3 regions of the Vibrio azureus genome follow, and region 1 is predicted to be linked to each of the others. Evidence: predicted binding sites of a transcription regulator. Region 1 holds the regulator's gene; each other region holds the start of a gene.
The links. The regulator PurR, encoded in region 1, represses purine synthesis genes. The targets are predictions, from matches to a motif close to TNANGNAAACGTTTNCNTNA.
Positions count from the first base shown of each region.

Region 1 (2,275 bases):
AATAGCATAATATTTCGTAACCACAGGGAAACCACGTTTTTTGTAGACGTAAGGTTTGAGTCCTTGAGTTTCGAAGTGTGATGAAGCTTGTTGGTCTGCTCTTATATGCAGCTGATTGTTGACAATGAGTGCAAACATTGTTTCATCAGCAAACAGCCCAAAACCACCAAACATTGAACGTGACTTGATCTTTCCAAGTACTTCAAATAGCTTCATTGAATCTTTGAGTATCGGTTTATCCATGATCTGTTATCTCGGTGTAATTAATATTACGCCACCAAAAGTCAGGTCCGAGAGTTAAGCAATTACAAGCATGCAAGCTTATAAAAGATATTCGATTGCAGCCTGCTTGCCATCGGCAACCCCGCTACCTTCCACTTAAAAAGGTGGTTAAGGCCGGAAGCTTTGCGTCCCATTCTTTCAAATGGTTTGCCCTGTGCGTGACAATTTTGAGGATACTTTGTATCTTGAATTAACATCACAATGTAAATAAAGAAATGTGATACTGGTTCAGTTAATATGCTTATTTTTATGAGTGTATATGCTTATTTTAGGTTTGTTGTATAATGGGCAATTTATTTTCTCGGCGTATGATTTGTTGTGGAAGTCATTGATATTAATTGTTTTGTCTATATTAACCACTTTGCTTAGAAATAAAGAAAATATAACCGACGTGAATGTTTGGGTTTGCACATTAGCGCCTGATTGAAACAGTATCAGTGCCTGTTTGAAATATATACTCAAGCACATGAAGTTACTTGGACATAAAATGTTAACGGCTGAGTCAATTTTGATGGAGGCTATTTTAGCAAGCAAGCAAGCAAGCAAGATAGGGGGAGGTTGTACCCAAGCATCTTGAGAACACTTGGGTATAGGTGAAGCTATAGATTTTTCAGATTCTTGACGGTGCTCCGCACGACAATCTCTGGTTGCATTTCGAATACGCGTTTTTCGTGTTCTTTATCTTTGATGCGTTCCAAAAGAATTTCAAAGGCGTTTTTGCCTACTCGGCGTTTGGGTTGGTGAATGGTCGTTAGGGGTGGAGAGAAGTATTCCGCCAATTCAATATTGTCATAACCAATAATGGAAATGTCATCAGGTATTTTATAGCCGTTTTGTTGAAGGCGACTCATTAAGCCTAATGCCATAGTGTCATTGAAGCAGAAAACAGCCGTTGGTCGGTTCTTCATTGCTGTAATTTTATCCGCAGCTAAAACGGCGGTATCACATTCGAAGTTACCTTCAATCATCCATTCGCTGTTTACTGCTAGGTTAGCTTCCACCATGGCACGGTTGAAGCCTGCAATGCGCTCTTTACACGCCGCTTTATCAAAGTGACCACTTAGACAGGCAATATCAGTATGACCATTATCGATAAGGAATTTTGTCGCTATGTAGCCACCTTCTTCGGAGTTATCTATGATTTTATCAGCTTGTGAGCTTTCTGGGCCCCAATCCATAACAACTTTTGGAATGTCAGGGTGACGATCGAGCATTTCTTTTAGCTCTTCGGTCAAATCAGAACACATGACTAAAATCCCATCAACACGCTTTTCAGCAAGCATACGGATATAGTCGCGTTGCTTTTCATAGATGCCCCCAGTATTACAAAGAATCAAAGTGTATCCTTGGCGATAGCAATAACTTTCAACACCGTCAATGACTTCTGAGAAAAACAGGTTGGTTGATTGAGTGACAAGCATACCAATAGTACGTGTAGTGTTACACTTCAAACTACGAGCTACCGCACTTGGCGCATAGTTGAGAGACTCAACGGCTTTCATCACTTTCTCTTGGGTTGCTTCTGCAACGAAACGTGTTTTATTGATTACATGAGAAACTGTGGTCGTAGAAACGCCTGCTAAACGAGCTACGTCTTTGATTGTGGCCATAAATGAAATCCTGTATCGGGCTATCCATCTTCGAAAAACGTTCTAGCGATAAGCAATAATAGTCGTTGGCTATCTAAACCACAGAAAAGTAATGGAACTGCTCCCTCTCGTCTGCTTGTTTAGCGCTCTGTCTAGGATTGAGTCGCACCATCTATTGGTGACTGATTATCTGTTTGTTTTATAAAGAGTAAAGATTCGTTAGACGAATGGATAAAAACAAAAACCGCTTATTAGTCGCGGTTTACTTATACTTAATCGATTGCGCTCACATTTTAGACGTGTGTCAGTGCGCTGGCAATATTTTCAGCGATGAATTTGCATGGATTAAGTCATAATTTAATCTGCTTAACGTGATTTTGCTATCAAGTTAACGGTGAATGTGT
Region 1 is NZ_CP018616.1:1,091,142-1,093,416, forward strand. Features, by position in the region: gene BS333_RS05125 (TfoX/Sxy family DNA transformation protein) at 1-243, opposite strand, end outside; cyclic di-GMP riboswitch class I at 355-444, opposite strand; gene purR (HTH-type transcriptional repressor PurR) at 882-1,892, opposite strand.

Region 2 (2,275 bases), 1.0 Mb from region 1:
CTCCCATCGCTTCAAAACGGCGCCCGGCCAACTCGGGGCGGTGAGCCGTCGCAGAAGCTGGCATCTCTTTACCTTCGACATGTGAAAAGTTAACACCACCTTGTTCAAAGACCTGACCATCACGCAGCACACGCGTTCGACCTCCGCCATCGAGACGTTCGCCTTTATCACGCTGCCAAGCGTCTTCTACAAAAACGGCTTTGCTATCAGCTTGTTCTAATTGCTGACAGATTGAGTCTTGTAAAGACAGCAAAAACTGCTTTACGGCGTATTTATCAATTGAAGACATACTGAATTACCCACTAGTTAAAGCCAAATCTAACCTTGTCTTAGGACTTGCCCAGTTTTTGCATCACGAATCTCACTGGGTTTATCACGGCCACTGGTTTTTCCATCCAAGATAGCGACTAACTGCTGACCTAATTGCACTTCTACCTCCGCCGTTGTCATACAAGGAGGTTGGCCAGTTAAGTTTGCACTGGTCGAAGTAATCGGCTTACCGAAGGCTTGACACAGGTCCTGAACCAAAGGGTGATCGGTGACTCGCACCGCAATGGAATCAAATTGTCCTGAGACCCAACTGGATACCTTGCTGCTGGCAGGCATCACCCAAGTATAAGGGCCTGGCCAAGTCGCATGCACACGTTCAAGTTGCTGCTGGGTTAATTGAGACTCATCAATATAAGGTTGAAGCTGAGCATAACTTGCAGCAATCAGAATTAAGCCTTTTTCAACGGGGCGCTGTTTAAGAGTTAATAGCTTTTGAATCGCTTCAGGATTATCAGGGTCACAACCCACACCAAATACACCTTCCGTTGGGTAAGCTAATACATCACCATTTTTGAGTGCTTCAAGTGCTAATTCAAAGTTATTCACTGATCACATCCTGAGTTTTATTAATCGGGTGGAAGGGTAAGTGTACAAAAATTCATTCTCAGAGACTAAAGCAATTTTTTACAAAACCTCTATATCTTACATAAAACCCCACGCAAACGTTTGCCTAAGAAAAAAATCCTCGTATAATACGCGCAAAATTATCAGCTCACCTAATTTGCAGCTTGAAGGAGTTTAAGATGAAAGTCGGTATCATCATGGGATCTAAGTCCGATTGGCCAACAATGAGATTAGCCGCAGAAATGCTAGAGCAATTTGGCATCCCTTACGAGACAAAAGTGGTCTCTGCACATCGCACTCCCCAACTGCTTGCAGACTATGCGACCAGCGCCAAAGAACGTGGCATTAAGGTCATCATTGCCGGGGCAGGAGGCGCTGCTCATTTACCCGGTATGGCAGCGGCTTTTACCAGCGTTCCTGTCTTAGGCGTTCCTGTTCAATCCCGCGCGCTAAAAGGCATGGATTCTTTACTCTCAATTGTCCAAATGCCAAAGGGAATTGCAGTCGGCACGCTCGCGATTGGCGAAGCTGGTGCAGCAAATGCTGGAATTCTTGCCGCACAGATTCTTGGTACTCATGATGAGTCGATCATGCAGAAAGTTGAAGCCTTCCGCAGCGAACAAACAGAAACTGTGCTCGCTAACCCTAACCCAGCTGAGGATTGATCATTATGCATGTACTGGTTCTTGGTGCTGGACAGTTAGCACGTATGATGTCTCTTGCAGCAGCGCCATTGAATATCCAGATCTCAGCTTATGATGTGGTGAGTGGCAATATTGTTCATCCATTAACTCAACATGTACTCGGCCATGGCTTAGAGAATGCGATTGAACAAGTCGATGTCATCACTGCCGAATTCGAACATATTCCCCATGATGTACTCGAAGTGTGTCAAACAAGTGGCAAATTTCTACCAAGTGCTCAAGCCATTAAAGCAGGTGGTGATCGGCGTCTTGAAAAAACCTTACTTGATGATGCTGGCGTGCGAAACGCTCAATACTACGTGATTGATACTCGTGAAGACTTTAACTGTGCCATTGAACAAATTGGTCTACCCATGGTGCTAAAAAGCGCTTTAGGCGGTTATGATGGCAAAGGACAATGGCGCTTAAAAGACACGACGCAAATCGATACCGTTTGGCAAGAGATGGCAGCATGTATCGCAATGACGCCTTCTCAAGCGATCGTTGCTGAAGAATTTGTGCCGTTTGAGCGTGAAGTCTCGCTAGTGGGCGCTCGAGATAAAAGTGGCAATGTTGAGGTTTATCCCTTAGCGGAAAATGTTCACACCAACGGGGTTTTAAGTCTTTCAACCGCCATTGATGCCCCTGAGCTACAACAGCAAGCCAAGCAAATGTTTACTGCCATCGCCAACCATTTA
Region 2 is NZ_CP018616.1:82,288-84,562, reverse strand. Features, by position in the region: gene hemF (oxygen-dependent coproporphyrinogen oxidase) at 1-289, opposite strand, end outside; gene tsaC (L-threonylcarbamoyladenylate synthase type 1 TsaC) at 319-876, opposite strand; gene purE (5-(carboxyamino)imidazole ribonucleotide mutase) at 1,074-1,559, shown strand; gene BS333_RS00400 (5-(carboxyamino)imidazole ribonucleotide synthase) at 1,565-2,275, shown strand, end outside.
Region 2: the regulator PurR is predicted to act here: its motif matches at 985-1,004, upstream of purE (5-(carboxyamino)imidazole ribonucleotide mutase).

Region 3 (2,275 bases), 610 kb from region 1:
CAAGTACTTCATAACTTGCACGGTTTGCATATTTACAAACTTGCGAGAAAGAAGAATATGTCAAATATTCGTTAGTATGTTTACTCGAGTTCGGAACATTTTCTTTATGATATTTATTTGCCGCCATATCATGAAGAACAGCAGAAAGAGCCGCATCACCCGCCCCGTTAGTATTTTTTATTTTTTCAGGCCCCCCCATGTATGGTGCGATATGCGAATAAACTTTTATTGCACTCGCGCATGACTCTTGTTTGGCTGGGCGACTGAATTCGTAACGGTTAAACTCCGCGATAGAGCCTGGCAACAGTGGCAACGACGTCTCACGTTTTGTGCTATCTTCAGTATACCCGGCCATAAATAGCCCCACTGGACCTGCGGTACATAAAACTAAGTCTGTCCAATCAAGCGCTTTATCAGACGCTGCAAGTGGATCAGATTCACCCGTCAATGCTTCCGCTTCATCTTCATTCATGGCAACAACAGAAACATGTTCTCTAATAAAGTCTTGCCAAAACTCAGGATCATCCTGAATAACAAACTTAGTGCCCAACGTTAATACAACAGGCACATCATATTTTTTGGCGTAGCTAATCGCCCTCATAGTCGCTTCAGGCATTGGATCACCTGCTTTACAACGAACTAAGTAAGCGGTTAATACTAGGGCTGATGCATTAGCAAAAATATGCTCAGGAATATTGTCTGCAACAAGTTGGTTCATTTGACCTTCACTGATTGCAAAAGTCCGTTCACCATCTTCTGTAATCAAAGCAAAGCATCGACCGATTGCACCATCGACACCTTGTAAGTGATTCAAGTCCATTCGACTGGATGTATTACATAAATAACGGTACCCATAGCTACCGATCTTGATATCTTGGCTCATTACTCCAAGCAAGGTTGAACGATCATCAGCAAGCACCGAGTAATTGTGTAAGGTATTACCAATGGTACCGCCTGCATATTCATTAGTAATCAGGTTCTCGTCTTTCAATTGCTGATATAACGCTTCTGCTTTTATGTCATCAATAACAAGCGAATGACCTTTACTCAAACCATACTTTTCAATGATATCCGTTGTTACCTTCGCTTCAATATCAACCAAGGTTTGATCAATACCGATGACATGAGTACGTGTCATTTTCTTGCTTTCTTGTGCTTGTGTTACGAGCGGGTCACGCGCATGAACAGGAAAATAATGCTTTGATTTGCGTTGTCCAGGAAATTTCATATTGTTTGTCTGAGTAAGGGAAAAAATAAAGGCCGATTCTATAACGCTTGCATAATAGCAGCAATAACGACCATTATAGCAAACGTTTGCGAGGTGTTATTTTATTTATATAATTTTATTCACCTTCCATAAAACTTAAGTCAGGCAATTGATTGAGGTGAACCGTATAACGTTTTAGATCAAATTGCCCCGCATTTTTCATTATATCAAACACTTCAATAGACATTGCACACGCCATCATGGCCACGGCATCTTCGCGTGATGTGCCCGTCATCATTAAACGCATTAACGTTTCTTTCACTTTAATAGGGTTACCATCTTCAAGTTGATTTTCTATTATTTCAAGGAGTTCACTTTCTTGAAGAAATTGGTTTTCTTGAGTCATTTTGCTGAGTTCCACTTGTTTTTTAACAATCATACCATATATATAGTCAAGTCATCTCAAGATGCCATGTTCATCAAAACGATCGTAGCTCTCAGGCACACATATCGTTTTTGTAAAGCTTGTCGGTTCTATGAGCTATATCGTTTCAGTAAACCATATTGTTTCTATAAATTATACTGCTTCTATAAATCGTCGTGCTTTACGATACATACTCAAAGCAATTAATTATGATAAATCAGTCGTTGTTTACTAGACACTGATTTTAATCTCGGATCTGTCACCGGGATGCAGACTCTGCTAGAATCTTCATCCCGTTTATCAAAGTGGTGTTTAGTAATGTCTGATAACAGCCAAAAGAAAGTCATTGTCGGCATGTCCGGCGGCGTTGATTCCTCTGTTTCCGCGTATCTTCTACAACAACAGGGTTACCAAGTTGAAGGCCTGTTCATGAAGAACTGGGAAGAAGATGACAATGAAGAATATTGTACAGCAGCAGAAGATCTTGCTGATGCTCAAGCAGTATGTGACAAACTGGGCATTCATCTACACACCATCAATTTTGCTGCTGAATATTGGGACAACGTCTTCGAGTACTTCCTAGAAGAATACAAAGCAGGTCGTACACCTAACCCTGATATTCTTTGTAACAAAGAAATCAAGTT
Region 3 is NZ_CP018616.1:1,705,350-1,707,624, forward strand. Features, by position in the region: gene BS333_RS07775 (inosine/guanosine kinase) at 1-1,228, opposite strand, end outside; gene BS333_RS07780 (hypothetical protein) at 1,344-1,613, opposite strand; gene mnmA (tRNA 2-thiouridine(34) synthase MnmA) at 1,950-2,275, shown strand, end outside.
Region 3: the regulator PurR is predicted to act here: its motif matches at 1,303-1,322, upstream of BS333_RS07775 (inosine/guanosine kinase).